One region of the Azospirillum fermentarium genome, then DNA from elsewhere that is predicted to be linked to it. Evidence: riboswitches for the same ligand, from Rfam matches in the RefSeq annotation. Region 1 holds a riboswitch; each other region holds the start of a gene.
What was found. A riboswitch is a leader RNA that binds a small molecule or an ion and turns the genes downstream of it on or off. The one in region 1 is predicted to bind thiamine pyrophosphate.
Positions count from the first base shown of each region.

Region 2: another riboswitch for thiamine pyrophosphate. It lies ahead of thiC (phosphomethylpyrimidine synthase ThiC); the one in region 1 lies ahead of M2352_RS12160 (ABC transporter ATP-binding protein).
Region 3: another riboswitch for thiamine pyrophosphate. It lies ahead of M2352_RS08975 (ABC transporter substrate-binding protein); the one in region 1 lies ahead of M2352_RS12160 (ABC transporter ATP-binding protein).
Region 4: another riboswitch for thiamine pyrophosphate. It lies ahead of thiO (glycine oxidase ThiO); the one in region 1 lies ahead of M2352_RS12160 (ABC transporter ATP-binding protein).

Region 1 is NZ_JAOQNH010000001.1:2,582,612-2,590,522, forward strand. Features, by position in the region: gene M2352_RS12145 (pentapeptide repeat-containing protein) at 1-255, shown strand, start outside; gene M2352_RS12150 (YjbH domain-containing protein) at 341-2,449, shown strand; gene M2352_RS12155 (ISAs1 family transposase) at 2,482-3,615, opposite strand; TPP riboswitch at 3,748-3,861, shown strand; gene M2352_RS12160 (ABC transporter ATP-binding protein) at 3,854-4,612, shown strand; gene M2352_RS12165 (ABC transporter permease) at 4,609-5,379, shown strand; gene M2352_RS12170 (ABC transporter substrate-binding protein) at 5,376-6,323, shown strand; gene M2352_RS12175 (hypothetical protein) at 6,388-7,404, opposite strand; gene M2352_RS12180 (universal stress protein) at 7,642-7,911, shown strand, end outside.
Region 2 is NZ_JAOQNH010000001.1:138,018-145,928, forward strand. Features, by position in the region: gene M2352_RS00700 (LytTR family DNA-binding domain-containing protein) at 1-667, opposite strand, end outside; gene M2352_RS00705 (DUF2141 domain-containing protein) at 794-1,210, shown strand; gene M2352_RS00710 (carotenoid oxygenase family protein) at 1,223-2,785, shown strand; gene thiC (phosphomethylpyrimidine synthase ThiC) at 2,782-4,515, opposite strand; TPP riboswitch at 4,607-4,736, opposite strand; gene M2352_RS00720 (methyl-accepting chemotaxis protein) at 5,086-6,687, shown strand; gene M2352_RS00725 (FxsA family protein) at 6,707-7,267, opposite strand; gene M2352_RS00730 (Tim44/TimA family putative adaptor protein) at 7,429-7,911, shown strand, end outside.
Region 3 is NZ_JAOQNH010000001.1:1,863,845-1,871,755, forward strand. Features, by position in the region: gene M2352_RS08955 (hypothetical protein) at 1-1,214, opposite strand, end outside; gene M2352_RS08960 (protoglobin domain-containing protein) at 1,297-2,943, opposite strand; gene M2352_RS08965 (helix-turn-helix domain-containing protein) at 3,494-3,955, shown strand; gene M2352_RS08970 (methyl-accepting chemotaxis protein) at 3,964-6,138, opposite strand; TPP riboswitch at 6,321-6,441, shown strand; gene M2352_RS08975 (ABC transporter substrate-binding protein) at 6,529-7,641, shown strand; gene M2352_RS08980 (branched-chain amino acid ABC transporter permease) at 7,649-7,911, shown strand, end outside.
Region 4 is NZ_JAOQNH010000001.1:304,239-312,149, reverse strand. Features, by position in the region: gene groES (co-chaperone GroES) at 32-322, shown strand; gene groL (chaperonin GroEL) at 398-2,038, shown strand; gene M2352_RS01545 (hypothetical protein) at 2,652-2,951, shown strand; gene M2352_RS01540 (YkgJ family cysteine cluster protein) at 3,010-3,774, opposite strand; gene M2352_RS01535 (YchJ family protein) at 3,791-4,270, opposite strand; TPP riboswitch at 4,457-4,559, shown strand; gene thiO (glycine oxidase ThiO) at 4,552-5,724, shown strand; gene thiS (sulfur carrier protein ThiS) at 5,721-5,939, shown strand; gene thiG (thiazole synthase) at 5,971-6,744, shown strand; gene M2352_RS01515 (PaaI family thioesterase) at 6,810-7,247, shown strand; gene M2352_RS01510 (hypothetical protein) at 7,325-7,801, shown strand.

The DNA of each region.
Region 1 (7,911 bases):
GCCGACGCCGACCTGACCGGCGTGCGGCTGAACGCGGCGGAGATCAAGGATCCCAACGGGCGGTCCACGGGCCGGTCCTGGGCCTCGAACCTGATGGGGGCCGATCTGACCCGCGCGCTGCTGACCGGGGCCAATCTGGTGCAGGCCAATCTGGCCGACGCCATCCTGCTGGGCACGGTGCTGGACGGCGCCAACCTGACCGGCGCCCGGCTGCAACGCGGGCAGGTCACCTTCAGCGGCATCCGCCGGCGTTAGGCCGGCCCGCATCCCACCTCTTTTCGGTTGCATTCGTATGCTGTAAGGATGGGTCTGGTGTGTGTTCCGGCCCCGGTCATCCTTCATGGCGATGCGCCGTCTTCCCCTCCTTCTTCTTCCGATGGCCGTGCTGGCGGTGTGTCCAGCGTCGGCGCAGCCGCTGACGCCCACCCTGTCCGACTGGGGCGGCACCGGGCTGCTGGAATCGCCCAGCGCCCGCATGCTGCCCGCCGGCACCGTCACCGCCGGGTTCGCCCGGCAGCGGTACGGAACGCAGCACCTGACCTTCGGGGTTCAGCCCCTGCCCTGGCTGGAGGTGGTGGCCCGCTCCACCCTGTCGCCCAGCCTGTTCGGGCTGAACGAACCGGGCCTGGATGTGAAATTGCGCCTGTGGGACGAGGGGGAATGGTGGCCGGCGCTCGCCATCGGTGCGCGGGACGTCAGCGGCATCGGCTATGACCTGCGGGAACGGGGGCGGCTGGCGTCGGAATATCTGGTGGCGACACGGCGCTGGTGGGATCTGGATCTGACGGCGGGCCTGGGATGGGGCCGGCTGGGCGAAGGGCCGGGCATCGCCAATCCCCTGCCCGGCCGGCTGCGGCGGGACCGCCCGCTGCAGGGGCCCGGCAGCCGCGGCCCGCCCGGCTGGTTCACCGGACGCCGCATCGGTCTGTTCGCCGGGGTGGAATGGCGCACGCCGCTGGACGGGGTGTCGCTCAAACTCGACCTGCCCGGCAGCCGCTTCGCCTATGAACGCAGCGTCGATCCCACCTACCCCGCCGGGCCGCCGTGGGGCGTGGCGGTGGCGTGGAAGCCGGCGGGCTGGGCCGACCTGTCGCTGGGGTGGCAGCAGGGCTATGCCGGGGTGCGCCTGTCGCTCACCCCCGGTCCGGCGGATCTGGCGGAGGAGGGACGCATGCGCACGCCCCCGCCCCTGTCCTGGCCGGTGCCCCGCGCCCCCGCGGCCATGCCCCGCGACGACCTGCTGGCGGTGGCCGAAGCCGAAGGGCTGCCGGCCCGCGCCGCGGTTCTGGACGACGCCCACGCGGTGCTGTGGCTGGACCCGGCGGGCCAGGACGGCCCCGCCGCCCGCCCGGTGGGCCGCGCCGCCCGGCTGCTGGCGGAGGCCGCCGCGCCGGGGGTGGACTCCCTGACCGTGGTCACCGGATCGGGCGGGCTGACCGGTGCATCCTACAGCCTGCCCCGCGCCCAGGTGGAGCGGGCCATGGCCCGCCGCGGCAGCCCCGAGGAGATTGCCCGGACCACCGGGGTGACCGGCACCCCGCCGGTTCCGCCCGCGTCCTGGTCGTGGCGGATCATGCCGGTGCTGACCATCACCTCCGACCAGAGCCTGTTCGAAGCCGGCGTACCCTATGCCGGGCGCACGGTGACCGAAGCCGGGATGACGGCGGAGCCGGTGCGCGGGGTAGTCCTCGACGCCACCGCCCGCATCACGCCCGCGTCCACGCTGGGGGCTCTCGACCTCAGCGCCCTGCCGGTGGAACGGCCCGTGCGCAGCGACGTGGCGCTCTACGACGCGGTGCCGGTGCGTGCCGGGCGGCTGATGCTGTCGTGGCTGTCCACCCCTGCGGACGGCTGGCACGCCCGCCTGTCCGCCGGCTGGATGGAGGAGATGTTCGCCGGCGCCGGGGCCGAGGCGCTGTGGAAACCGGTTCAGGCCCGGTGGGCCATCGGCCTGGACCTGAACCGCGTGTGGAAACGCGAGCCCGCCGCCGGGCTGGCGGTGCAGCGGGGCAGCGGCCGCATCACCGGGCATCTGGCCGCGTATCTGGAGTCCGGCGACGGCATGAGCACCGCCACCCTGCGCGCCGGGCGCTATCTGGGCCGCGACCGGGGCGCCACGCTGGACCTGTCGCACCGCTTCGACAACGGGATTGCGGTGGGGGCCCATGTCACCTGGACCGACGGGCCGCACACCGGCGGCAACGCGCTGGCCGCCGCTTACGGCCTGTCGGAGGGACGCATCGACCATGGGCTGCGGCTGACGGTTCCGCTGGGCGCCATGGGGCTGGGCATGGCCGACGGCCTGGCGGCGGGCGGCGCCGCCGTCACCACCCGCAGCATCGGACGCGATGCCGGCCAGCGCCTGGAGCTGCCGTGGACGCTGCACGGGCGGGTGAACGCCGCCGGTTTCGGCCCCGTGGCGGGAAGCTGGGGGCGGCTGATGGATTAGGCGGGCAGCCCCAGGGGAATCGGGTGAAGGGTTTATGAGGTGATGAGACTGGCCAGGAAGTCGTCGTCCCAAGCAGCGAGCTTCCGGCGGATGCGCAGGGAGTCCTTGCCCGGTGCTCTTCGGAGCAGGTTATGGGCCATGTGCTTGATGGTGGTGAAGTTGGCGGGGGCGTGCTCGGTACGGATGCGGCATTCGTCGTCACGGAAGATCATGTCCATGACCCAGTGCAGGCTGTTTTCCACCGCCCAATGGCTGCGAATGATCGGCCCCAGTTGGGCAGCCAGGAGCACCAGGGAAGCGATGTAGAAGCGGGTTTCGACCTCGGATTTGTCGCCGATGTCGCGCCGGCTTTCGACCATGACGACGCTGTTCAGCCCCGGCCAATTGTGGCGCTCCTGTAGCCAGGCGACGTCGTGAATGACCGTGGTGGTGCGCGTTTCGATGCGGCCATGGTCGCCGTCAACCGTCTGGTGCCGGCTGATCGTGGTGTCCGGGAAGCCGCGCTCTTTCTGTTCGATCACGAACAGTTCGACGTCCTCGCGCAGGCTGCCCTGGTTGCCCTTGAGAGCCAGAAGGTAGTCGGCCTTCTTGGCAAGGATAGCCGTGGCGATGCCGCGCTGGCAGCCCATCGCGTCGATGGTGACGATGGCACCTTCGATGCTCAGCATTTCCAGCAGCTTGGGAATGGCGACGATCTCGTTCGCCTTCGCGGCGACCTGGACCTGCCCGAGCACCAGCCGTTGCCGGGCGGCGAAGGCGGAAACCATGTGGATGGCCCCCTTGCCGGCGCTCTTGTGGTGCGACCGCCGCACCGTCTTGCCGTCGATGGCGATGACCTCGGCGGGGGCGCCGGTCAGGGCGGCAACCCAGGCGACGAAGCAGCGCTGGAAGTGCTCGGCGACCAGCGTGGCGAAGATGTCGCCCAGTTGGTCATGCGACGGAGTTCCGTGGGCAAAGGCCCGGAACCGCTGCAAAAACGCCAGCTTCTTAGTCCCAAAGCGGGCGATCTCGACAAAGCTCTCCGCTCCCGCCAACACCGCCAGCAGACACAGCAACAGCACCTCGTCCAACGGGTAGATCACCTTACCGCGTTGCCGAGGGTCCGGCAGCGCACGAAAATGATCCAGAAAAACAATCGTCTCACCCAGCGCCCCGGTCGCGTCCATCATGCCCGCCAGTGTCGATGCCAAGGCACGGCATCGATTCAGAACTCCGACCCGTTGTCACGCACTCCTTCACCCGATTGCCCTGGGCAGACCCCCTTGCCGTTCCCGGCCCGCCGCGCCATAGTCTCTGCCTCAATCACTGGGGGGAGCCGGCTGGCGGCTGAGAGGTCTCCGCACCCCTGCGGAGGCGACCCCTGGAACCTGATCCGGTTCATACCGGCGTAGGGATCAGTGAGCCATGCATGATGTCCTGCGGGCTGGGCCGTCGGTCCCGGCCCCCCTCGGCCTATCCATCGCCCGGGCACGGCTGACCCGCGGCGGCGCCCGCCTGTTCGACGGGCTGGGCCTGAGCCTGGAGCCGGCGGCCATCACCAGCCTGCTGGGGCCGAGCGGGGTGGGAAAGACCACGCTGCTGCGGCTGCTGGCCGGGCTCGACACCCCCGAACCGCCCACCGCCATCGAAACCTCCGACGGCACCCCGCTGGCCGGACGGGTGGCCTATATGGCGCAGCAGGATCTGCTGCTGCCGTGGCTGGCGCTGCTGGACAACGTGACGCTGGGCGCCCGGCTGCGGGGAGAGGCGCTGACCGCCACCGTCCGCAGCCGCGCCCGCGGGCTGCTGGCCGCCGTCGGGCTGGCGGGGCGGGAGCGGGACCGGCCCGCGGCCCTGTCGGGCGGCGAGCGGCAGCGGGTGGCGCTGGCCCGCACGCTGATGGAGGACCGGCCCGTGGTGCTGATGGACGAGCCGTTCTCGGCGCTCGACGCCATCACCCGCCTGCGGCTTCAGGATCTGGCCGGCACCATGCTGGCCGGACGCACCGTCCTTCTTGTCACGCACGACCCGCTGGAGGCGTTGCGCCTGTCCCACCGGGTCCATGTGATGAGCGGGCGCCCCGCCGCCATCGGCCCGGCGCTGGAACCGCCCGGCCCCCCGCCCCGCGATCCCGCCACGGTGATGGCTCTGCACGCCGAGGTGCTGCGGAGGCTGGCGGCATGATCCGCATCATCCGCGGGGCCGTCACCGCCGCCGTGCTGCTGGCGCTGTGGCAGGGGGTGGTGTGGCTGACCGACGTTCCCCGCTTCATCCTGCCCGGCCCCGGACGGGTGGCCGAGGCCCTGTGGACCCAGGCCCCGCTGCTGGCCCATCACGCCCTGTGGACGCTGGCCGAAATCGTGGCCGGGCTGGGGCTGGGGGTGGCGCTGGGGGGGGCGTCGGCGCTGCTGCTGTCGGGGTTCCGCCCGGCACGGCGCTGGCTGCTGCCGCTGCTGGTGGTCAGCCAGGCCATCCCGGTGTTTGCCCTGGCGCCGCTGTTGGTGCTGTGGCTGGGGTACGGCATGGCGTCGAAGATCGCCATGGCGACGCTGATCATCTATTTCCCCGTCACCACCGCCCTGTTCGACGGGCTGCGGCGCACCGATCCCGGCTGGGTCGATCTGGCCCGCACCATGGGTGCGGCCCCCGCCGCCGTTCTGTGGCGGGTGCGGCTGCCGGCGGCGCTGCCGGCGCTGGCGTCCGGCGTGCGGGTGGCGGCGGCGGTGGCCCCCATCGGTGCGGTGATCGGCGAATGGGTGGGGTCGTCGGCGGGGCTGGGATACCTGATGCTGCACGCCAACGCCCGCATGCAGACCGACGTGATGTTCGCCGCCCTGACAATTCTGGCGGTGTTCGCCATCGCCCTTTACGCCGGGGTGGACGCGCTGCTGCGCCGTGCCCTGCCCTGGCAGCCCGATGAAGCAACCCTCAACGAGGAACCCACACGATGAAGCATGTGATGGCCGCGGTGGTGCTGGCCGCCGGTCTGTGCGCGGCGGTGCCCGCGGCGGCGGCGGACAAGCTGACGCTGATCCTGGACTGGTTCGTCAACCCCGACCATGCCCCGCTGGTGGTGGCCAAGGAGCTTGGCTTCTTCACCGACGAAGGGCTCGACGTGGAACTGGTGGCCCCCGCCGATCCCAACGACCCGCCCAAGCTGGTGGCCGCCGGCCAAGCCGACGTGGCGGTCAGCTACCAGCCGCAGCTTCAGGTGCAGGTGGGCCAGGGGCTGCCGCTGGTGCGCATCGCCACGCTGGTGTCCACGCCGCTGAACTCCGTCGTCGTCCTGGCCGACGGGCCGGTCAAGAGCGTGAAGGATCTGAAGGGCCGCAAGGTCGGCTTCTCGGTCGGCGGGTTCGAGGATGCCGTGCTGGGCGCCATGCTGGAAAAGAACGGCCTGTCGCTGAAGGACGTGTCGCTGGTCAACGTGAACTTCAGCCTGTCGCCGTCGATCCTGTCGGGTCAGGTGGACGCGGTGATCGGCGCCTTCCGCAATTTCGAACTGAACCAGATGGCGCTTGAGGAACGCCCCGGCCGCGCCTTCTTCCCCGAGGAAGAGGGGGTGCCGCCCTATGACGAACTGGTCCTGGTCGCCAACAAGGCCAAGCTGGACGATCCCCGCCTGCCGCGGCTGGTGCGGGCGGTGGAGCGTGCATCGCTCTACATCCTGAACCACCAGGAACCGGCCCACGCCGCCTTCGTCAAGGGGCGCCCGGAGCTGAACGACGATCTGAACCGCCGCGCCTGGGCCGACACCCTGCCCCGCTTCGCCAACAACCCGGCAGCACTGGACCCGGCCCGCTACACCCGCTTCGCCGAGTTCCTGAAGGCCCGCGGCCTGACCGGCACGGTGCTGCCGGTGGACGCCTACGCCGTCACCTTGCCGGTGAAGTGAACAGAAAAAGGGCCGGCGATGGGTACCGCCGGCCCTTCTCTTCCCATGATCGGTGCTGCACCCGTCAGGCGCTGATGTTCACCGACGAGGCCGCGGGCGTGGACGACGACGCGGACGAATCCGCCGCCGTCGAGGCCGCTGCCGCGCTGCTGCCGCTGCTCAAGCCGTCCACCGGCACCGACAGGTCCACGTTCAGGTGCATGACCCCCTTGGAATCGGTGGAGGGGGACAGGGTGGCCAATCCCTTCATGCCGCCACCCTTCGACGCCATGTCGGTCAGCTTGCCCAGGATGTTCTTCATCTCGTCCGAGCTGAAGTTCTCCGCACCCCGCACGATGATGCCGGTGGCCTTGGCCGTGGCGGTGGTGGTGGACTGGCCGAACATGGCTTTGGTCATGTCGCCGTTGGCGCCGAACACGGCGGATGCGCTCTGCTCATCCTTGCGGAAGTCGAGCGTGGACTTGGCGAAGGAGATCGACACCTCGCGGTCGCCGTCCTTGATCTTCAGCTCGATGCCGCGGGATTCGATGGTCCACTGCGACCGGGCCGTCTGCATATCGACGGCCATGTTGCTGAAGTCCATGTTCGCCATCTTGGAGTTCATGGCGTCGTCGAAGCTGCCCATGGCGTCCTTGACCTTGTCGTCGGACATGCCGAGGCCGCTGAGCATGGAGCCCAGATCGCTCTTGAACGAACTGACCGCCTTGTTCAGCAAGCTGGCCACCTGCTTGCCCTGGTCCGCCGCCGCCTGCATGTAGCGCTGCGCGTCCGTCGCCCGCTTCAGCCCCGCGTTGGCCGACGAGGACGACGGCGCCGAGGACGAGCCGCCGCCCGAGGAATCGGTGGCGGTGCCGCTGTCGTCCTGGGTCTTGGCCGGCGCCTTGCCCGACATGGCGTCGAGCAGGGATTCCATGGACTGGCTGATGGTGTAGGCCGGGCTGGACGATGCCGGCGTAGCCGCGGACGTGGTTGCCGCGGCCTTGGCATCCGCAGCCTTGGCGTCCGTGGTCTTCTTGGTGACCGGCGTCGCCACGGTGCTGGCGCTGCTGCCGGGTCCGGTAACTTGCGTGCTGTAATACATGACACACCCTACAGGCCGCGTGATTGCCCCCGGTGCATAGTATTTCGTTCGCACCGTTTACGGTAGATTAAAATAGCATCGCATCACAACGCATAGTGTACATCACCTGTCGTCATCGTGATTCCTTACCAATAAAAGAATCTCCCTATGACGGAAGCGGCGTTGCGATCACCGGGCGGCGGCGTTACCTAAGGGCATGGCTCCGCAAGGGCCGCCCCACGAGACAGAGCGGGTTCCATGCCGATCAAGACCATTCTGCTTCACATGGCCAACGATGAACGCCACGACGTGCGGCTGCGTGTCGCGGTGTCGCTGGCCGCCCGTTTCGGTGCCTTCGTCGATGTGCTGTACATTGCGACTCCGGTGCACATGCCGGCGGCGGTGACGGGGCGGGGGGCATCGTACGGGTTCCTGGCCGAAGCGACGGCCATCGCCCATGAGAAGGCCGGGCAGATCGAGCATGAGGTGCGGCAGGCGCTGAAGGACTGCTCCTATTCCTGGACGGTG
Region 2 (7,911 bases), 2.4 Mb from region 1:
CCAGTTCCGCCACCGCATCGCGCAGCCGCATCAGGATCAGATCGCTGCCGGCGGCGGTGTGGATGCGCAGGTAATGATCCTCCATCTCCAGCGCCAGCAGCCGGCGGCCCAGCCGCGGGGGGATGCGGTCCAGGAACCGCGGCTCGCCCGTGGGGACCGCCGGCTCCGGTGACGGGACCGGGGCCGGCGGCGTCAGAGTGCCGCGGCTCAGCAGTTCGGCACGCAGCGGCAGCACCGTCACCACCGCCGTCACGATCAGGCAATAGACGTACAGGGTGGCCAGCCCGCCCACCGCGCCGAATCCGCCACGCCCCAGCCGGGTTTCCACCACGGCCACCGCCGCGGTGATGAGGGCGTTCACCACCAGGGTCACCGGCACCACCACCGCCGGCCACGGCACCGCCCGGCCACGGTGGGCCCCGATGCGCCCGGCGGCCAGGATGCCCAGCGCCATCACCCCCTGATAAGCCAGGAACCCGAACAGCATCATCCCGCCCCAATAGGCCAGCCGCCCCGGCAGCGTCAGATCCTGGAAGGTGCCGTAGGGGCCGAGGGCGGCCAGAACCGCCGCCGTCGCCGCCATCACCGGCAGATGACGGGTCAGCCACAGGCGCGGGCGGAACAGGGGCTGGGCCAAGGGCTGGGCGGCAACCGCCGCTTCACGCATCGTCAACGGCAGGGACCTGCATCCGGCGAAGGAAGGGCGGCTGCGCGCGCAACCGCCGTGGCGGGGCAACCGGCCCTTGCGGCATCAGCGATGGCACATTCATTCCCCACAGCGGAGCCCGTCGCCATGATCCGTCCCCTATCCATCCTGTCCCTGCTGCTGCTGGCCGCCCCCGCGGCTGCGGGAGAGCTTCGCGCAACCATCGCCAACGTCAAGCCCCATGGCGGCACGGTGATGGCCGGCCTGTACGCCTCCCCCGACACGTACACCCGCGACGAGCGGACGGCGGGCGTACAGCTTGCCCCGCTGGCGGGCACGGTGACCGCCGTGTTCGCCGGCTTAGCCCCCGGACGCTACGCACTCGCGGTGTTCCAGGATGCCGACGGCGACGGGCGGCTGTCCACCAATCTGGTGGGCATCCCGACCGAGGCGTACGGCTTCGCCAACAACCCCGCCGCCGCCTTCGGCAAACCCGGATTCGACGCCGTGGCCGTCACCGTCGGCGACGGCGTTGCGGAAACCGCCGTCGCCCTGACGCCGTGAGGAGGACTGGTGATGACCAGGATGACCGTGATGCCGTGCGACCGCCGCACCCTGCTGCGCGCCGCCGCCGGGGCGGCGCTGCTGGCCGGGGTGCCCCTGAAACCGCTGCTGGCCGCCGCCGATCTGGCCGCCACCGATGGCGATGATTGGGCCGCCGCCTTCGACGCCGCCCTTGCCCGCGACCCCAGCCTGATCGGCTGGCAGGGCAACGGGGTGGAACGGGACGTTGCCGATGCCGCCGTTTCCGGCGCGTGGCCGGCGGAGCTGCGCGGGGCCTTCTACCGCAACGGGCCGGGCAGCCAGAGCGTGGGCGGGCGCCGTTACCGCCACTGGTTCGACGGCGACGGGCTGGTCCACCGCTGGGGCATCGGCGGTGGGCGGGTGTCCTACCGCGCCCGCTATGTCGCCACCCGCAAGCGCATGGCCGAGGCCGCCGCCGGGCGGGCACTGACCGGGGCCTTCGGCACCCACTGGGACGGCCTGCCCTTCGGCACCCCGCCCGACGCCATGAACCCGGCCAATATTTCCGTCCTGCCCCTGGCCGGGAAACTGCTGGCGCTGTGGGAGGCGGGATCGGCCTACGACCTCGACCCCGCCACCCTGGCGACGGCGGGGGAGCGGGTGTGGCGGCGTGATCTGGCGGGCATGCCCTTTTCCGCCCACCCCAAGACCGACCCGGACGGCACGGTGTGGAACTTCGGCGTCGATTACCCCAGCGGGCGCCTGTTCGTGTGGCGGGTGGGGGCCGACGGCGCCCTGAAACGCTGCGCCGAGATCCCTGAGCGCCATCCAGGGATGCTGCACGACATGGCGGTGACCGAACGGCACATCCTGTTCCTGCTGGCCCCCTACACCATCGACCCGGCCCGCTGGGGCACGGTGCCGTTCCTCGACGCCCACCGCTGGCAGCCCGACGCGCCGCTGCGGGCGGTGGCGGTGGACAAGGACACGCTGGCGGTGGTGCGGCGGTGGGAACTGCCCGCCGGCTTCGGCTTCCACTTCGGCAACGCGTGGGAGGAGGCGGACGGCACCATCCGCTGCGATTTCTGCCTAGCCCCCGACGCCGGGCTGGTGGACCGGACACTGCGGCTGGTGATGCGGGGGGAACGGGCGGACTCGGCCCCGCCGCGCATCACCCTCATCACCCTTCACCCCGACGGGCGCACGGCGGTGGAACCGCTGAGCGCCGGTCTGGCGGAATTCCCCCGCGTTGACCCGCGGATGGTGGGCCGGCGCAACCGCGCGCTGTTCCATCTGGAACGGCGGGTGGACGGCACCGGCCCGTGGCTGGGGGCCGTGGTGCGGCGGGACATGGAAACCGGGGCGGTGGACCGGTACGACCATCCCCCCGGCATCATCGCCGAAGAGATGGTCTTCGTCCCCCGCCCCGGCAGCCAAGCCGAGGGCGACGGCTGGCTGCTGGGCACCGTGCTGGCGGTGGGGGAGACGGCGGACCGCTCCCGCACCGGCCTTGCGCTGTTCGACGCCGCCCGGCTGTCCGCCGGCCCGGTGGCGCAGGCGTGGCTGGACGCGCCCCTGCCGCTGGGGTTCCACGGCGCCTTCGCCCCGGCTTAGACGGGGGTGTAGATGGCCCCGCCGCCCTCGCGGAAGCGGCGGGACATCTCCTCCATGCCTTCGTCCGCCGCGATGTCGCGCACCTCCTGCGAGATCTTCATGGAGCAGAACTTCGGCCCGCACATGGAGCAGAAATGGGCGGTCTTGGCCCCTTCCGCCGGCAGCGTCTCGTCATGGAACGCCTGGGCGGTGTCGGGGTCCAGCGCCAGCGCGAACTGATCCTTCCACCGGAAGGAGAAGCGCGCCCGCGACATGGCGTCGTCGTGCAGCCGCGCCGCCGGGTGCCCCTTGGCCACGTCGGCGGCGTGGGCGGCGATCTTGTAGGCGATGACCCCGGCCTTCACGTCGTCGCGGTCGGGCAGGCCCAGATGCTCCTTGGGCGTGACGTAACAGAGCATGGCGGTGCCGAACCACCCGATCATCGCCGCGCCGATGGCGCTGGTGATGTGGTCGTAGCCGGGGGCCACGTCGGTCACGATCGGCCCCAGGGTGTAGAACGGCGCGTCGTGGCACAGCCGCTGCTGCAGCTCCACGTTCTCCTTGATCTTGTGCAGCGGCACGTGGCCCGGCCCCTCGATCATCACCTGGACGTCGCGGTCCCAGGCGATTTTCGTCAACTCGCCCAGCGTCTCCAGCTCGGCGAACTGGGCGGCGTCGTTGGCGTCGGCCAGCGATCCGGGACGCAGGCCGTCGCCCAGCGACAGCGCCACGTCGTACGTGCGGCAGATCTCGCAGATCTCGGCGAAGCGGTCGTAGAGGAAATTCTCCCGGTGGTGGGACAGGCACCATTTCGCCAGGATCGAGCCGCCGCGCGACACGATCCCCGTCACCCGCCGGGCGGTCAGCGGGATGTGGGCCAGCCGCAGCCCGGCGTGGATGGTGAAGTAGTCAACGCCCTGCTCCGCCTGTTCGATCAGCACGTCGCGGAACACCTCCCACGTCAGGTCTTCGGCCTTGCCGTTGACCCGCTCCAGCGCCTGATACACGGGGACGGTGCCGATGGGCACGGGGGAATTGCGCAGAATCCACCCGCGGGTCTCGGTGATGTCGCGCCCGGTGGACAGGTCCATCACCGTGTCCGCCCCCCAGCGGATGGACCACACCATCTTTTCCACCTCTTCGTCGATGGACGAGACGACGGCGGAATTGCCGATGTTGGCGTTGATCTTGGTCAGGAAGCTGCGGCCGATGATCATCGGCTCGCTTTCCGGGTGGTTGATGTTGGCGGGGATGATGGCCCGGCCCGCCGCCACCTCCGCCCGCACGAATTCCGGCGTGATGAGGTCGGGCAGCGGCGTGCCGAAGGGTTCGCCGTCGAACCGGGTGGCCGGGGCGGTCAGCCGGCCCAGGTTCTCGCGCACGGCGATGTATTCCATCTCCGGCGTGACGATGCCGGCGCGGGCATAGGCCATCTGGGTCACCGCCCGCCCGGCCAGCCCGCGCAGCGTGCCGGCGGCGGTGACCTCCACATCGTTGCGGTCCCGGATCCACCGCGCCCGCAGATGGGGCAGGCCGCGGGCGGTGTCGATATCCAGGTCCGGGTCGGTGTAGGGGCCGGAGCTGTCGTATTGCATGACGCACGGTTCACCGCCGCCCACGTCGATGGCGCGCAGCGGCACCCGCATGTCCGGGTGGGCGGCGCACGACGCATACACCTTGCGCGATCCGGCGATGGGGCCGGCGGACACGGTGCGGGCGGGGGGGATGACGGGTGTCAGGTCTTGGGGCACGGGATGGTCTCCTCACGCGGTGTGGGTGGGAGATCCGGTGCCATACTGGTGCTGGGATGCGGTCTGTCGGGCCGCACAAAGCCCCGCCATGGGGGTGCGCCCCGTTCCTCCCTTCGCCGGTATGAACCGAATCAGGTTCGAAGGGTCATCACGTCGCCAGCAACCAAAAGCCGTGGCCGGTGATATCTCAGCCCCCTAACGGGACCCCCCTGGAACGGGGCGATGGTTTGCCATTCCCGGCAAACTTGTCAAAAGAAATCGTCCGAAGCCCGATTCGGACCGTTTTTTGCGAATGCGGCATGAGGGCGCATAGGGGGCGAAAATACGCTTGAAAAGCGATTCGATTGAGTGCCTCAATCATCAAGACGGCGGTCAGTCCGTCAAAACAAGAATCATAAAATTTAAATATACGGTCGAAGAACGGTGCTGCCTCATCAGGGCGGCAACGGTTCGGCGTGTGTATTCCGGTGGTTAATACAGGGTTAAAAGGTTGCGGGAAGGGACGAGATGAACGGCTTTGCTGACAAACAATCAGATATACGAAGCGGCTTCTGGACCATTGGACGCAAGGTGACCGTCTGCTTCATGGCGGCGGTGGTGGTGGGCTTCGCCCTGATCGTCGGCCTCTCGGCCAACATGCAGATGGCCGAAGCGGTGCGGGTCGCCACCAACGACGCGAAGGTCAAGACGGAGATGCTGGCCAACGCCGTGCGCGTCGGCGTGGTGGGCCGCGACGGCAACGCGGTGGAGGCGGAATTCATCCCGCTCGCCAAATCCGACGCGGTGGAGCTGGCGTCGCTGCGCGCGGTCCACGCCAAGGACGGGACCATCACCGATTACCGCAACCCCGCCCACCCCGCCTTCGACCTGGGCCGGCAGGAAGACATGATCACCGCGGCGCTGGGCAGCCTGAAGCCGCAGGTCCGCACCGTGGGCGACCACGTGGTGGTGGCGGTACCGGTGCTGAACAACCGCGGCGACAAGGCGTCGGGCGCGCTGGCCGTGGCGTGGGGCATGAACGGGCAGAAGGCGGCCATCACCGATCAGGTGAAACACCAGCTCGCCGTGTCCGCCGCGGTGCTGGTGGGTCTGGTGCTGCTGCTGAACGGGGTGATCGGGGTGATGGTGGCCCGGCCCCTGCGCGCCATGGCCGGCACCATGGACCGCATCGCCGGGGGCGATACCCAGGCCCAGGTGCCGGCCACCGAACGGCGGGACGAGATCGGCACCATGGCGCGGGCGGTGCGCGTGTTCCGCGACAACGCCGAAGCCATCGGGCGGCTGCACGCCGAACAGGCGACCCAGGCCGAACGGGCGGAGGCCGACAAGAAGCGCGCCCTGGTCGATCTGGCCGACCGTTTCCAGGCCAAGGTCAGCACCCTGGTCGGTGCCATCGCCCAGGCGAGCCAGGGCATGGCGGAATCCGCCGGCTCCATGGCCCGCGTGGCCGAGGATGCCTCGGCCCAGTCCCACAGTGCGGCCACCGACACCGACGCCATCCTGGACAATGTGAAGTCGGTGTCCACCGCCGCGGCCCAGCTTGCCGGCTCCATCGAAGAGATCGCGGCCAAGGTTCACCACTCCGCCGCCATCGCCAACGACGCGGTGTCCAGCGCCGAGCGCACCAACGTCACGGTGCAGGGCCTGCAGGCCAGCGCCGAACGCATCGGCGAGGTGGTGCAGCTCATCAACTCCATCGCCAGCCAGACCAACCTTCTGGCGCTGAACGCCACCATCGAGGCGGCGCGGGCGGGGGAGGCCGGCAAGGGCTTCGCCGTCGTGGCGTCGGAGGTGAAGAACCTGGCCAGCCAGACCGCCAAGGCCACCGACGACATCTCCAGCCAGATCGCGGCCATGCAGTCGGTCACGCGCGAAGCGGTGGAGGCCATCCAGACCATCGGCACCACCATCCGCGAGATCAACGGCATCGCCGCCGGGGTGACCGCCGCGGTGGGCGAGCAGAACGCCGCCACCCGCGACATCGCCAGCGCGGTGCAATCCGCCGCCCACGGCACCCAGGCGGTGTCGCGCACGGTCGGCGGCGTGGCCCAGACCGCCCGCACCACCGGCCAGACCGCCGCGGGCGTGCTCAGCGCCGCGCAATCCCTGTCGGGTCAGGTGCGCACCCTGTCCGCCGAGGTGGACAGCTTCCTGCGCGACGTGCGCGGATGAGACGTGCGCCGATGAACCGTCAGGCGTCCCCGTCCCGTTTCGGCGGGGCGGGGCGCCAGCGCGACTCGTCCAGCCGGGGCATGGCGGGATCGGGGGCCGGGTCCACCTCGCGGAAATCACCGTCGATCACGCCGGGATCGGGGCGGTGGGTGGGCCGGCGGGGCTCATCACCGAATCCTGCCCCCTCGTAGGCGCCCGCGCTCCGCCCGCCCGCCATCCACACCCCGCCCGCGGTCTGCATCCGCCCGAACATCCAGCGGCCCAGCGTGCGCCGCACCGGCCCGATGATCAGCAGCAGCGCCAGCACGTCGCTGAAGAACCCCGGAATGATCAGCAGAACCCCGCCGATCACCGTGCAGAATCCATCGAACAGGGCGCCCATGGGCATTTCCCCCCGCTGCGCCGATTCCTGCACCCGGCGCAGGGTGGACAGCCCCTGGACCCGGATCAGCACCGATCCGGCCACCACCCCCAGCGCCAGCAGCCCCAGCGTGGGCCACAGCCCCAGCCAGTCGCCCATCATGACGAAGCCGACGATTTCCACGATCGGCAGGAGAAGAAGCGCCGCGAGGGGATTCATGGGGGAAAGGACTCCTTGCCGTTCTTGCTCTTTCCAGGGGGACGGCCTATCTAGTCGATGAGACGGCCCATGTGGCACACTTAATGCCGGGATCGGGCCGCGTCCAGGGTGAAACAGCCCGAATCCGGCTCGATTGGCCTTTGACTTGAAGGAACGTGTTGATGGGCGATGGGTTTATTTTCATCGAGATCGTGATCTTCGCCATGATCGCGGCCTTTCTGGTGTATCGCCTGCGCAGCGTTCTGGGCCGCCGTGACAACGATGAACCGCGCCGCTCCAATCCCTATGCACCGACCCCCACCGACCGCGCGGCGCCGCATGGCGACAACGTGATCCCCATGCCCGGCCGTGACCGCGGCATCGCCGACGTGCCGCCCCCGCCGGCGCCGGGCGAACCGGAATCCCTGGCGGCCACCCTGGCCCGCATCGCCGCCGCCGACCGGATGTTCGAGGAAAAGAACTTCCTTCAGGGTGCGCGCGCGGCCTTCACCATGATCGTCGGGGCGTTCGCCGCCGGCGACACCGCCACCCTGCGCCCGCTGCTGGCCGATCCGGTCTACGACAGCTTCGCCGCCGCCATCCGTCAGCGCCAGCAGGCTGGCCAGACGCTGGAAACCACCATTCACCGCATCGTCGATGCCGAC
Region 3 (7,911 bases), 720 kb from region 1:
TTGTCGCCCGTGCGGCCCCAGCGCCACGCGGCCAGCAGCCCGATGGGGAACAGCGCCGCCACCAGGGCCGCCGCCCCGCCCATCAGCGGGTTGTTGGCCAGCCGGTCGAACAGCAGCGCGCGGGCCACCACCAGCGGCGCGCCCCAATCCCACGCGGCGGCGGGGCGGGGAGCCATGTCGGGGCCGATGGCGGCGTCGATCAGGTGCAGCCGCCACAGGACCAGCGCCGCCAGCCCCGGTCCCAGCACCCGCAGCCCCAGCGGCAGCAGGGCCGCCGCCGTCACGCCGCTTCCCCGGCGGCGGTAGAGCCAGAAGCCGGCCAGCGCCGCCGCCGCGGCCAGCCCGGCCGTCAGCCCCAGATTGGTTTCGCGCAATTGCACCAGCGCCAGCACGGCAAAGCCCGCCCGCCACAGCCACGCGGTGCGGCTGTCCTGATCCTCCATGGCCCGCCACAGGGCGTGGACCGCCGCCGCCAGCAACAGCGCCGTCGGCGTGTCGGAATAGGTGGTGATGGCGATGCGCGGGTCGAAGAACGGGTTCAGCAGGGTGACCGCCAGCGCCAGCACCGCCGTCAGCAGCATGGGCAGGCCCGCCGCGTCTTCCCGCCGGCGCCCGGTCAGGGCCGAGGCCAGCACGGGCGCCAGCATGGCCGCCATCAGCACCGTCACCGGCTTGGCCGCCGTCTCGCTCCAATGGCCGGCGGCCAGACTGCCCAGCACGGTCAGCAGCGGTCCGGCGATGGGGTATCCCTGCTTGCCGGTCAAAAGGTTGGGCGTGTCGGGGCCGGGCAGGGTGTTGGTATCGAACAGGTAAAGCGCGTTGGGCAGCCAGTGGGCGAACTCGTCGAACTGGGTGGCCGGCACCGCCGCCGCGGCCAGAACCACGGGCAGCACCCCCGCCACCGCCGTCAGCAGCGGCTGGACCGTGCCCGGCGGTGCGCGCATCAGCCAGACCGGAAAGCACAGGCTGCCGGTCAGCAGCACCACCCACCCCGCCGATTCCACCGACAGCCCGGCCATGGCCGCCGCCGCCACCGCAAAGGCGGCGACACCCCACCCGGCGGCGAAGGCATGGAGGGAATCGCAGGGCAGCGACGGAACCCGCAGCAGCGCGAACACCATCCGCCCGATCCCGGTCAGAGCCACGGCCACCAGCAGGGCCGCGGCGCATTCCGCCAGAACGGGAAGGGCAAGGAAGGAGGGCAGGGTCGTCATGGAGGGGGCCAGACCGTGGTGAACCGGATGCTCCGGTGTACAGCCCCCGCGGCGGCGCGGCAACCGGCGCCGTCCGGCCCCGTCAGCGGGCGGGGGCGTACCGTTCCAGGTGGGCGGACAGGGCCGTGCGGGTTTGCGGGGCGGCGTCGAAGATCAGGTGCGCCTGCTCCCCGCAGCGGTCGAGCACCCGGAACTCCAGCCGCAGGTTCAGGGCATCGACGGTCAGCGTGCCCCGTCCGCCCGTGGCCATGGCCGGGCCGCCGCTGACCAGCGCGCCGCCTTCGGACAGGTTGACCAGCCGCCCGCCGCCGGCTCCGCCCGCGGTGTCGATGCGGCAGGGAAGATCCACCGCATAGCGGGGCTGGCGGCGCCGGTCCACGTCGGGCGTGGAGCCGCGGATGATCCGCACCAGATTCCCGCGCAGGGTCTGGGCGTCGGCGGCCAGCCCGGCGGCGGCGGTGCTGAGCGACTGCGCATCCGCGCTGCTGGTCACGGCTTCCTGCGACACCACGGCAATCAGGGACGCCACGTTCCGGGCGGCGCTGGCGGTTTCGGCCACGTTGCGGGTGATCTCGCCGGTGGCGGCACCCTGCTGTTCCACCGCCGCGGCGATGGCGCCGGCCACGTGGTCGATGCGGCGGATGCCGTCACCGACCCCGGTCATGGCGGTCACCACGCTGCCGCTGATGGATTGGATGTCGCCGATCAGGCGGGTGATCTCCTCGGTCGAGCGGGCGGTCTGGCTGGCCAGGCTTTTCACCTCGCCCGCCACCACGGCGAAGCCCTTGCCGGCCTCGCCCGCGCGGGCGGCCTCGATGGTGGCGTTGAGCGCCAGCAGATTGGTCTGGCTGGCGATGTCGCTGATGAGCTGGGTGACGCTGCCGATGCTCTCCACCGCTTGCGACAGGGTGACGACGATGGATTGCGCCGCGTCGCTCTGGGCCACCGCGTCGCGTGTCAGTTCGCCCGCGTGGGCCACGTTGCGGGCGATCTCGCCGATGGAGGCGGTGAGCTGTTCCGCCGCCGCCGCCACCGTGTTGGCGTTGGACAGGGATTGGGTGGCGGCGGCGGCCACGGTCTGGGCGTTGCGGCCCACCCGGTCGGACGATTCGGCCATGGCGGTCATCCCCGCACGCATCCCGTCCGCCCGTTCGGCGATGGAGGCGATGGCATGGCCCGCCTGTTCCTCCACCGTGTCGGCCATGGTGTTGAGCGCGTGGGCCTTGGCCGCCGCACCCGCGTCGAAATAGGCGGCCAGCGCCAGATCCATATCCAGCATGATGGCGCTGTTCACCGCCTTCAGCACCGCGGCCAGGGGGGCGCGCCGGGTGATCCCCGGCCAGCCGCGCGCCAGATGGCCGGAGATGGCGGCGATCAGGCGGTCGGTGACGAACGCGTATCCCGCGATGTACCACCGCGGCTCCAGCCCGATGCGGTGGTGGGCCATGCCCACTTGCCGGGCGGAGGCGAAATATTCCTCCCCCAGTGTGCCGGAGAACAGCCGCAGCCAATGGCGCATCTGCGCCGTCTTGGCCCGTGCCTCTGCCGTGGGAGACGAGAACAGATGCGCCAAATTCGGCCATTGCCGCAGATGAGCATAGAATTCGTCGAGGATCGCGGGGATGGCGGCTTCCAGAACAGGTCTGATTTCTGCCAGGGTTTTCAGGGTCTCAGGGGTTATACGGCAAAAACGCAGACGCTCTTCGTTGGGAAGGGAGGCGGTCATCATAATCTTGATCCGGGGCGTAGGAGATCCGTTGATGAGCGTCTTGTCATATGACAGTTGAGGGCACGCAAGGACGTTCTCTGCAAAGCGTAATTTTTCCCGGACACTGATAGAATTGATAAAAAATGTGGATTTACCAAGACATGATATTTCAAAAAATACCGGATAAAAAAGAAATAATAAGGGATAAAACTTCTCATAACCAAGAAATTCGTGGCGAATCGGTGGGTAATGCATGATCATCAATCAGTAAATAAAATTAACAATTCTGGTCAATGCGACAAAGTTAACATTGGGTATTGATAATTTTTCTCTATAGATTTTTGAGATCATTGTTGGATATCGGCATAAATGCGTATTTTTCAATTTTTTGTCTGGTCATCCCACACATAATCGCTATGGCGCAGCCGCAGGTTTCCATCGACGCTTGTGCTTGTTTCGTCGTCTGAAAAAATGAGCATTTTCAATGGGAAAAGAGATGGAAATCCAGGATTGCACCGTGTCCGTCCCGGCCGAGTCTCACCTGGATGGTCTGGGGCCTCGAATATCCGCGGTGATCGACGCATATCCGTCGAAATCCGCCGCCGCGCGGGCGGCCGGGGTGACGGCCGAGCAGCTCAGCCGTTATGTGAAGGGGATCAACCGCGCGCCGTTCGACACGCTGGTGAAGCTGTGCGCTCCGGTGGGGGTATCGCTGGACTGGGTGGCCACGGGCTGTGGGCGCATGGCCGCCGCCCGCGGGCAGGCGTCAGGGGATCTGACCATGACGGAAACCCTGCTGAACAACCTGATCGCCGGGCTGGAAATCCACAAGGCGCGCACCGGCCTGCGCATTCCCCCGCTGACCCAGGCGCGGCTGGTGGTGCTGTACTTCCGGCTTCTGTCCCGCCGGCTGGACGCCGTTGGCGGCCCCACTCCGGCGGATGCGCTGTTGCTGCCCGGCACCCCGGTGGACATCGCCGCCGATCACGATCTGGCCGACATCCTGGCCTTGGCGGTGGGGCACCCGGAATAAGGGGGCGCTCAGGCCGTGCAGCCCAGCCGCACGGCCCCCCAATGCTTGCCCTTCACATAGACCGGGGCGGAGATGTCCTTCATCGACGCGATGCGCCCGCCGCCCATGTCGCGGCGGTAGGTCTGGATCAGCGCCGGCTGGCGCGACCGGGCGGCGGCCAGCCCGGTGCTGTCGTCGAACAGGCGGCGGTGACGGCTGTTGGCGGTGTTCCACACCGGATCGTCGGGCCGCTGGGGCTGGGAATAGGCACGGTTGTGGGTGGGCAGGTAACCGTTGCGGTCCACCGCCACGCAGAACACGATGCGCGGGTTGCGGCCCACCACCGGCTCCTGCAACCCCGGCAGCACCCGGTCGCACAGGTCGGTGAAGGGGGTGGTGTATTGCGGCGGGTTGCTGCCGGGCACGGCGGCGTAATCGGCGGAGAACAGCCGGTCCATGCCGATCTCCCCCCGGTCCACGGCTGTCTCGAACAGGGCGCCGACGGCGGCGGCGGTATCGCGGGCGATGGCGGTCAGTTCGGCATCCCGCGCCAGCGCCTCGGCCATCAGCGGCTGAAGCCGGGCCAGGAAGGGCGGGGGCAGGGGATCGAAGCGCACATGCACCATGTCGCCGTCCACCCCCACCACCGCACCCGTGGCGGGGCCGAGGTTCTGGATGTCCAGGCGGAGCGGCTGGCCGGCGGACGGCGCGGGCGTCATGTCGCGCACCTGGCACCCGCCGGTGGAGATGTTGTCCAGCCGCCCGCGGAACGGCGTGCCGCCCGCGTCCCCGGTGCAGGTCAGGTCCACGGCCACCCGTTCCTCCCGCCGCCGGTTGCCCAGATGGGTGCCGCGCAGCGAGGCGGTGACCCGCCGCCGGATGCCGTAGATCTGCTTGACGATGACGGACGCGTTTTCCCACAGTTCCCCCGCCTTGGCGGTGGCGTGGCCGGCGGACGCCGCCACCTCCTCGATGCTGCCGTGCATGCGGCGCATGGTGTCGGCCATGGTGTCGGCGTGGCCGGCAATGGTGCGGGTGACCTCCGCCTGTTCGGCGACGGAGACGGTCACGTTGCCGATGTCGGTCGCCACCGCGTCCACCTGGGTGCCCACCTCGTGGATGATGGCGGCAGTGTCGCGGATGAACCCCTGCATGGTTTCGATTTGGGTGCGGATGTCGCTGGTGGCGTTGTTGGTCTGGTCGGCCAGCGTCTTCACCTCGTTCGCCACCACGGCGAATCCCCGGCCGGCGTCACCCGCCCGTGCCGCCTCGATGGAGGCGTTGAGGGCCAACAGGCGGGTTTCCTTGGCGATCCGTTCGATCAGGGTGACGACGGACCCGATGCGTTCCGACGCGGTGGTCAGGGCCACCGCACTTTCCTGCGCCTGCGCCGACCGTTGCGACGCGCCGCGGGACGACTGGGCCGCGTGCTCCACACGCCGGGCGATGCCGTCCACCGACTCCGACAGGCCCCGCGCGCTGTCGGCCACGCTGTCGGCCAGGCTGGTGGTGTCCTGGGACGCGGCGGTGACCTGGGCGCCCAGGCTGGACACGGTGTTGGACGCGGCCAGCACCTCGTCCGCCGCCGCCTCCATCACGGTGGCGTTGCGGCGGACCAGATCGACGGCCCCGCCCAGTTCGCGTTCGAAGCTGTCGGCGAATTCCCGCATCTCCGCCTCGGAATCGCTGGCGGAGTTGATGCGGATGTAGCTGGACAGCGCCGCTTCCGCCTCCATCAGCACGGTGCGGATCAACAGGGCGGCATCCTCGGCGGCCTGGGGTTTGCGGCTGGTCAGGATGATGTCGCGCACCAGCGATTCCAGCATGAAGGCATAGCCCGCCATGTACTGGGCCGGCGTCAGCCCCACCCGCTGGTGCACCCGCCCCACGGTGCGGATGCGCTGGGCGTACCCGTCGCCGAACCCGCCGGTGAAAAAATCCCGCCACAGGGCGTGGTGGGCGCGCCGCGCCTGCTCCACCCGCGACGGGTCGGGGAACAGCGGGGCGGTGGCAGGGTTCTGCGTGACGAAACGGTAGAAATCCCCCAACGCCTTGTCGATGGCCGGGTCCAGGGGGCGCGCCATGCCGGCCAGCCGCCGTTCCGCATCGCCGTCGATGCGCCACAGGGCGCGGTCGATGGGCGGCGTGTCGTCCAGCGCCGGGGAGGGGGCGGACGGACGGGGGGCGGCGAGGGTGGCGGCCATGACGTTTCCTTCCCAATGCGGCGCTTCGATCCCATCATCGTCGGTTGCAGGGGCGCGCCGTCGCTTTGCATTGGAACGGTATGATCGGTGTCTCACCCAACGGTGGCGAGCAGCGTATTGTCGCACGAGACCGGACCTTCCGCCCGTCTTGACAGGCGGGGGCGGGGTTGCGACAGTTCACATTCGAACGGCTGGGGTGCCCCGCCGGTGGCATGATCGTGTGCGTGCCGGGCCGGGGCTGAGAGAAGACCCATCGAACCTGATCTGGATCATGCCAGCGAAGGGAGCCGGAAGCCCGCACCCCGCCCGCACCCCCATGGGCCGGCCCGTGCCGGGGTTCCCCCCGTCGCCTGAGGCGAAGAGGGAGTGGAGCGCGTGGCGATGCGGCGGATGTCCTGTGTGTCGGCCCTTTTTGCGGCCTTGGTTGCGGGTCCGGCGGCGGCGGAAAGCCTGCCGGTGCTGGTGCCGCTGACCGGATTCCTGTCGCTGGAGGGCACCAGCCAGCGCAACGGCGCGGTGCTGGCGGTGAAGGAGGCCCCCGCCTCCCTGTCGGTGACGGCGGAGGTGGTGGACACCGGCACCTCGCCCGAGGCGGCGGCGACGGCGCTGGAACGCGCCCTGTCCCGCGGCACGCCGCCGGCGGTGGCGGCCAGCATGCTGGGCACGCAGATGCTGGCGATGCTGCCGCTGGCCCAGGATTACAAGGTGCCGCTGGTCACCGTGTCGGGCACGGCTTCGATCACCGAGCGCGGCAACCCGTGGGTGTTCCGCTTCTTCCCCGGCGACGCGGTGACCAAGAGCGCCCATGCCCGCTATGTGGTGGAGGAACTGCACAAGACCCGCCCGGCGCTGATCTACCAGACCACCGCCTATGGCCAGAGCGGCAAGGCCCATCTGGAACCGGCGTTCGCAACGCTGGGCGCGCCGCTGGTGTTCGCCGAGGGGGTGGACCCGGCGGCCAAGGATCTGCTGCCCGTGCTGACCAAGGCGCTGGAGGCGAAACCGGACGTGCTGGTGCTGCACCTGCATTCCGCGCCCACCGCGCTGATGGTGCGCACCGCGGCGGCGGCGGGGGTGAGCCTGCCCATCGTCGCCGGCTCGGCCATGCACCAGCCCAGCACCGCGGCCCTGCTGGAGCCGGCGGAGTTGAAGGGCGTGTGCGCGGAAACCGCGGCGTCCCCCGTCTCCGGCGGCACCCCGGCCATGGAGGCGTTCACCGCCGCCTACCGCGCCGCCTTCAACGCCGAACCCGACGCCTTTGCCGTCGGGCAGTACGACGGCATGCGCATGGTGCTGGACGCCATGGGCAAGGGCGCCAAAACGCCCGAGCAGGTGCGCGCCGCGCTGGCCTCGGGGACGTACGAGGGGCTGGCCATGACCTACCGCTCGGACGGCACCGGCAACATGGCCCATTCGGCGGCCATCGTCTGCTACGACGGGGCATCGCGGGTGCCGGCGGTGGTCAAGCGGTACGATGGAGCGGTGAATGGGGCTGTGAAGTAGAAAGGCGATGCTGGCGCAGCTTGTCCTGAACGGTGCGGCGCTGGGGGCCGCCTATGCCCTGGTGGCGCTGGGCTTCGTGCTGGTGCTGAACGCCGCCGGTGCGGTCAACTTCGCCCATGGCGATCTGGTGATGGCCGGGGGGATGCTGGGCGCCGTGCTGGGGCCGATGGCGGCGGATGCCGTCGGGCCGGTGCCGGGGGCGGTTCTGCTGCCGCTGGTGCTGCTGCTCATGGCCGGGCTTGGGGTGCTGGTGGCGGCGGTGGCGTACCT
Region 4 (7,911 bases), 2.3 Mb from region 1:
ATCGTCTTTTGAGTTCGAGGAGGCTACCACCATGAAGTTCCGTCCGCTGCACGACCGCGTCGTCGTCAAGCGCCTTGAGTCCGACACCAAGAGCAAGGGCGGGATCATCATCCCCGACACCGCGAAGGAAAAGCCCCAGGAAGGGCAGGTCATCGCGGTGGGTCCGGGCGCGCGCGACGAAGCGGGCAAGGTCGTCGCTCTGGACGTGAAGGCCGGTGACCGCGTTCTGTTCGGCAAGTGGTCCGGCACCGAAGTGAAGATCGACGGCGAAGATTTCCTCATCATGAAGGAATCGGACATCATGGGCATCATCGAGGGCTGATTTAAGCTCTCTGTTGCCTGCTGATGCTCTTCGCATCTTTGCGTCCCAATTTTACGATTTAAGGAAAACGAGACAATGGCTGCCAAGGAAGTCAAGTTCTCCGCCGTCGCCCGCGAAAAGATGCTGCGCGGCGTGGATATCCTGGCCGATGCGGTCAAGGTGACCCTGGGTCCCAAGGGCCGCAACGTCGTGATCGAAAAGTCCTTCGGCGCTCCGCGCATCACCAAGGACGGTGTGTCGGTCGCCAAGGAAATCGAACTGGCCGACAAGTTCGAGAACATGGGCGCCCAGATGGTCCGCGAGGTCGCCTCGAAGACCAACGATCTGGCCGGTGACGGCACCACCACCGCCACCGTGCTGGCCCAGGCCATCGTCCGCGAGGGCGTGAAGGCCGTGGCCGCCGGCATGAACCCGATGGATCTGAAGCGCGGCATCGACCTGGCGGTCGAAGCCGTCGTCGCCGACATCAAGTCGCGCGCCAAGAAGATCACCACCAACGACGAAGTGGCCCAGGTCGGCACCATCTCCGCCAACGGCGAAGCCGAAATCGGCAAGATGATCGCCCAGGCCATGGAAAAGGTCGGCAACGAAGGCGTCATCACGGTGGAAGAGGCCAAGAGCCTGGAAACCGAACTGGACGTCGTGGAAGGGATGCAGTTCGACCGCGGCTACCTGTCGCCGTACTTCATCACCAACGCCGACAAGATGATCTGCGAGCTGGAAAGCCCGTTCATCCTGCTGCACGAGAAGAAGCTGTCGGGCCTCCAGGCTCTGCTGCCGGTTCTCGAAACCGTCGTGCAGTCGGGCAAGCCGCTGCTGATCATCGCTGAAGACGTCGAAGGCGAAGCGCTGGCCACCCTGGTGGTCAACAAGCTGCGCGGCGGCCTGAAGGTCGCGGCGGTGAAGGCTCCGGGCTTCGGCGACCGCCGCAAGGCGATGCTGGAAGACATGGCCATCCTGACCGGCGGCCAGGTCATCTCCGAAGACCTGGGCATCAAGCTCGAAAACGTCACCATCGACATGCTGGGCACCGCCAAGAAGGTCGTGATCTCCAAGGAGACCACCACCGTCGTGGACGGCGCCGGTTCGAAGGAAGACATCGAAGCCCGTTGCGGCCAGATCCGTGCGCAGGTCGAGGAAACCTCCTCGGACTACGACCGTGAAAAGCTGCAGGAACGTCTGGCCAAGCTGGCCGGCGGCGTCGCGGTCATCCGCGTCGGCGGTGCGACCGAGATCGAGGTGAAGGAACGCAAGGACCGCGTTGACGACGCCATGCACGCCACCCGCGCCGCGGTGGAAGAAGGCATCGTCGCCGGTGGCGGCACCGCGCTGCTGTACGCCTCCAAGGCTCTCGACGCCCTGAAGCCGATCAACGACGAACAGCGCGTCGGCATCGACATCGTGCGCCGCGCCCTGCAGTCGCCGATCCGTCAGATCGCCTACAACGCCGGTGAAGACGGCTCGATCATCGTCGGCAAGCTGATCGACCAGAACAACCCGAACTTCGGCTTCGACGCCCAGAAGTCCGAGTACTGCGATCTGGTGGCCGCCGGCATCATCGATCCGGTGAAGGTCGTCCGCACCGCCCTCCAGGACGCCGCCTCGGTGTCGGGCCTGCTGATCACCACCGAAGCGATGATCGCCGAAAAGCCGGAAAAGAAGGCCCCGCCCGCCATGCCCGGCGGCATGGGCGGCATGGACGACATGGGCTTCTAATCAAAGCCTCTGTCTCCCGGCCAACCGGAAGAACGAAGAGCGCCTCCCGCACGGGGGGCGCTTTTTCGTTTCAGGCGCCCTGGTTTCAGGCTTCGGGAATGTCGGGGCCGCTGCCGAACACCCACGGCTTCCGCCCGTCCGTACTCAGGATTTCCATCGGAAGGCGGGGCAGCCGCGTCCGAACCGCTGGGCAAAGGCTGTTGCGGTTCATGAAAACCCTCACTTTGGAACCCGATGCGGGGATCATAATGAGGGATTTTGCCATAACCCTCATTATCCAGATCCCATGCGGCACCATACGGAGGGTTTTTCCGAATCGCCGCATCCGTTTCGTCTCCATGCTCGGGGAAAGAGGGCGGCCGATTGTCCACAAAGCGTGGTGGGAAAATCTATAATGGCAAATTTTCCAAAAGAAGGGCTTCTATCCTACTGAAATCATCGGGAATGAAGCTGCGGTACCCTGTGGTTGGTACCCCGCTCTCGGTTGCGGACAAACAATCCACATTTTTTTATGAGAATATTGTTCTTGAAAACAATAATATCAAAAATTTGAATTGAGGCGGTTTGATTTCAAGGCGCACAAGGTGTCCACACAAAATTAATGGAGATATCCATGCGCTCCCTGAAGATTGCTTTTGTCGCTGCTTTCGCCGTTGCGGCGGTTCCGGCCCTGGCCTTTGCCGATGATTTCGAAGCGCTGTGCACCGCCACCGACAAGTCGGAGCCGACCGTCAAGTCGTGCCAGTGCGCGTCCACCAAGCTGAGCGGCGCCGACCGCACCGCCGCCATCGACGCGATGAAGGCCGTGAACGGCGCCATGGCCGCCGGCAAGGCCGAAGAGGCCGCCGCCGCCACCCAGAAGCACGCCAAGGGCATCGAGATCCTGATGACCGCCCAGGCCACCTGCATGTAATCCGCAGGATGAAGGGGCGGGGGGCGCCGTGACGGGCGCCCCCCGCCCTTTTTTGCGTCTACCGCCGGAACCGTTCCATCTCGGCGGCGAAGCGTGTGTAATGAGCGTGGTACTCGGCCCATTCCGGTTTGCCTTCGGTGCGGGCGGCGTGATCCGTCAGCACCGGGATCTGCCGTTCCGCGAAGGCGCGGGTGTCGATGGTGCGCGACAGGCTGAGGAACGACGAAAAGCTGACCGGCACCTTGCCGCCCATGGGGTTCAGCGATGCCTTCGCCAGCAGCGCCACCAGCGACGGGCTGGCCTTCACCATCATGTCGGCATAGGCGCGCAGGGCCGGGGCCTGCTGCACCAGGGCGGCACGCTCGCGGGTGAAATCACCCTTCTCCACGATCGTCTTGTCCCGGTACACCACCGGGGCCGCGTCCGACGTGTCGCAGGCCCAGCCCGCCCGCGGGGTCAGGTACGGGCGCTGCTCCCCCTCCTCCTGATAGGGGTAGAAGGGCATGGTGCGGCAGCGCAGCGGCTTGGCATCGTGGACCGAGCACAACAGCCCGTCGGCGGACAGCAACGGGCACGGCATGTCCGGCGGGATGTAGACGGTGGGCATCAGCAGCACCGCCACCTCCTGCCGCCGGTCCAGGCGCACGGTGGCGCCCAGGCGCGCGGCGAGCGCGAAGGACCTGGCCCCCTTGCGCACCGGCGCCCAGATCATCGCCAGGGGAAAATCACCGGCGTGGGCGACGGCCTCGTCCACCGTCAGGGGCAGCCAGCCGTGGCAGCATTTGCCGCAGGCGGTGCAGTGGAAACGGTGCTCCATCGCCATGGTGCCGGATACCGGGTCAGGCGCCGCAGCACTTCTTGTGCTTCTTCCCCGACCCGCAGGGGCAGGGATCGTTGCGGCCCACCTTCACCACCTGGCGCGGCGGCGCCTTGGGGTTCAGGTCGCCGCGCACGTACAGCCAGCGGCCCCCGTCGTGGCGGAAATGGGCGCGTTCCCGCTGCACCATGTCCTCGCCGTTCCGACGGAACCGCAGGGTGAAATCCACGGTGGCCGTGCCGTCGCCGGCTTCCGCCCCGCCGGTGATCTCCACGCTGTCCCACTCCACCTCGGCGGCGGCGCGCTCGGCCTCGGGGCGGTTGAACTCGGCGGCGATCTCGGGGGCGTGGGTGCACTCCACGTAATCCAGGTTGCCCTGGGTGAAGGCGGTGTAGCGGGCGCGCATCACCGCCTCGGCGGTGGGGGCGTCGGCGGTGCCGGCGATGAACGGGCCGCAGCAGCCCGCAAGGTCAAGGCCGGAGCCGCAGGGGCAGGGGATCATGGGTGGGCTTTCCGGGGAAGAAGACAAGGGGGAAACGGGGCGGCGGGCACCATACCAGCCGCGCCCGCACCGGGCCAGCACGGCGGGGGCATCACGCCTTTGCGGGATGGGCTGCGGTAATGCAGCGCCATGGAAGGTTGAGGATTTTTCTTGCAAAGGTGCGGACGCGGGTTCACCATCCGGCCCGACCATAGGCTGGGGTGCCGCCCGGTTCCGTCCGTGCGGCTGAGATCATACCCATCGAACCTGTCTGGATAATGCCAGCGAAGGGAGCCACCGCAATGGACGCACCCACGTCCGCCATCCGTCCGTTCTCCGTTTCCTCCCACCCGTCCGTCGCCGTCGTCGGCGCCGGGGTGATCGGCCTGTCCATCGCCTGGACGCTGGCGCGGGCCGGCTGCCGGGTGTCGGTGTTCGACCGTGGCCCCGTCGGCGGCGGGGCCAGCAACGCCGCGGGCGGGATGCTGGCGGCCTGCGTCGAATCCGAACCGGGGGAGGAGGCGCTGGTTCCCCTGGCCCGCGCCAGTCAGGCGCTGTGGCCCGGCTTTGCCGCCGACCTGCACGCCGCCGGTGGCATCGACCCGGAACTGCGGACCGAGGGCACCATGGTCATCGCCCGCACCGCCGACGATCTGGGGCGGGTGCGGTTCCTCTATGATTTTCAGAAGGGGCTGGGGCTGCCGGTGGAATGGCTGCCGGGGAGCGAGGTGCGGCATCGTGAACCTTTCCTTGCTCCCGGCATCGGCGGTGCTATCTTTTGTCACGAAGACCATCAGGTTGACAGCCGCCGGTTGGTGGCGGGCCTGCACAGCGCCTGCGTGAACGCCGGGGTCATGGTGTCGGCGGGCGTGCCGGTCGCCCGTCTGAACCACACGGACGGGCGTGTTACAGGCGTAACGGTGGGGGATACCGCCGTAACGGCCGATGTGGTGGTCCTGGCCGCGGGGGCGTGGTCGCGGGATCTTCCGGGCTTGACGGACGCCGGCCGCCCCCCGGTGCGTCCGGTCAAGGGGCAGATGGCGGCGGTGCGCATGAGCGCCGCCGCCCCGCTCCTGTCCCATGTGGTGTGGACCCCCGGCACCTACCTCATTCCCCGCCGCGACGGGCGCCTGATCATCGGCGCCACGACGGAAGAGGCGGGGTTTGACGAACGCCTGACCGCCGGCGGGGTGATGGCCCTGCTGGAGGGGGCGTGGCGGGCGCTGCCCGGCATCGCCGACCTGCCGCTGGAGGAGACGTGGGTGGGCTTCCGCCCCACCGCGCGGGACGACGCGCCGATCCTCGGCACGGGTCCGCTGGACGGGCTGGTCTATGCCACCGGTCACCACCGCAACGGCATCCTGCTGACCCCCATCACGGCACAGGCCATCGCCGCCCTGATCCTGGAGGGGGAGATGCCGGCCGTGGCCACCCCCTTCGCCCTGTCCCGTTTTCACCCCGCGCGTGCCGCATGACCGCCGCCGCTTTCATCCGCGTGAACGGTCAGCCCCAGCCGTGCCCGGCGGGGCTGACCGTCGCCGCCCTGGCCCACGCCCATGGCCTGGAGGCCGGGGCCCGCGGCGTGGCCGTGGCGCTGAACGGCGCCGTGGTACCGCGGGGCCGCTGGGGGGAAACCCCGCTGGCCCCCGGTGACACGGTGGACATCGTGCGCGCCTTCCAGGGCGGCTGATCATCCCTTCCCACACCTCGGAGAGTTGCTCATGACCGACGACGCCCTTGTCATCGGGGGACGGCGGCTGACGTCGCGCCTGTTCCTCGGCACCGCCGGCTATCCCAGCCGCACCGTGATGCTGAACGCGCTGGAGGCCGGGGGAGCGGAGGTGGTCACCGCCTCCATCCGCCGCATCAGCCTGGACGGCTACGCGGAAAGCCTGGTGGACGCGCTGGGAGACCGGCTGCTGTTCCTGCCCAACACCGCCGGATGCCTGACCGCCCGCGACGCCGTGCTGACCGCCCAATTGGCGCGGGAGGCGCTGGGCACCGAGTGGGTCAAGCTGGAGGTGATCGGCGACAGCGAACTGCTCTATCCCGACGTGGAGGAGCTGTTGCGCGCCACCGAAACCCTGGTGGCCGACGGCTTTACTGTGCTGCCCTATTGCAACGACGATCCGGTGACCTGCCGCAAGCTGGCCGACGCCGGGGCGGCGGCGGTGATGCCGCTGGGCGCTCCCATCGGCTCCGGCCTCGGTATCCAGAATCCCCACGCCATCGAGGTCATCTGCGCCCGCAGCCCGGTGCCGGTGATCCTCGACGCCGGCATCGGCACCGCGTCGGATGCCGCCCTGGCCATGGAACTGGGGTGCTCGGCGGTGCTGCTCAACACCGCGGTGTCCAAGGCGCGCGACCCGGTGCGCATGGCCGCCGCCATGGCCGGGGCGGTGCGGGCCGGACGTGACGCGCGGCTGGCGGGGCGGATCCCCAAGCGCTTCGGGGCGGAGGCGTCCAGCCCCCAGCTCGGCCTGATCGGCTCTTGATCGGCGGGGGAGGGGATGCGACCATCCGTTTCCGTATGGACCACCAGCCAGGACGCCCCCGCCCCATGAGCGACTTTCAGCCCCGTGATCCCGAGTGGGAGGCGCGCTGCCGCGCCAGTCTTGCCGCCCAGCCCATCGTGTCGGCGCTGGGCATGACCATCGAACGGCTGGAGCCGGGCTTTTGCGAAATGCACCTGCCGTTCCGCCGCGACCTGACGCAGCAGCACGGGTTCTTCCAGGCCGGCGTGGTGGCGATGCTGGCCGACAACGCCGGGGGCTACGCCGCCTATTCCCTGATGCCGGCGGGGACGGAGGTGCTGGCGGTGGAGTTCAAGGTCAATCTGATGTCGCCGGCCAAGGGGGAGGTGATGATCGCCCGCGGCCGGGTGCTGAAATCGGGCCGTACCCTGTCGGTCACGGCGGTGGAGGTGTTCATGCGCGACGGCGGTAAGGAATCCCTGGTCGCCGCCATGCAGCAGACCTGCATCGGCGTGGCGGCCTGAGACAAACGTTTGGGTTGTCTTTGCCGGGCCATGGGCGATACTCCCCCCTGGGAATAAATCTTAACCGGGGAAAAGCCATGGCATTTTCTGCGTCTGCGGTGATCGGGGCGGTGATGGTGGCCGGTGCGGCGGCGGTTCTGGCGCCGCAGCCGGCGGCCGCGGCGGCGGGCAAGGAACCGCCCAAGTGCGCCGCCATCTCCTTCCGCCCCATCCCGTCCGGCACCCCCGACGGGGAGCAGGACACCGGCATGTACCGCTCCCGCTTCGGCAAGATCGAGATCAAGGCCACGGTGCAGGGCGGGGCGGCCAAGAATTACTACATGGTGCTGAACGGCAAGCCGGTCACCGCCGGCCCGGCGCCCAAGGTGTCCAACGCCTGCCTGACGTCCAAGAATGTGGCGGTGCCGTACAAGAACCAGCCTGCCGGGGCCTGCACCGGCGAACGGTTCCGGGTGGTGATCGACCGTTCCGGCGCCAAGCCGGTGGCCCTGTTCTTCGGGCTGCACGGCAGCGCGTGGGAGTATTGCAGCGGGACGGACGTGCCGGAGAAGTAAAGCGGAGAACAGCGGGGCTGCCGCCCCGGCCCCGCTTGGAGGCTGAGCCTCCAAACCTCCCCCCTTTCCTATCGGGAAAAGAAAAGGGGGTTTGGGGCATCGCCCCAAAC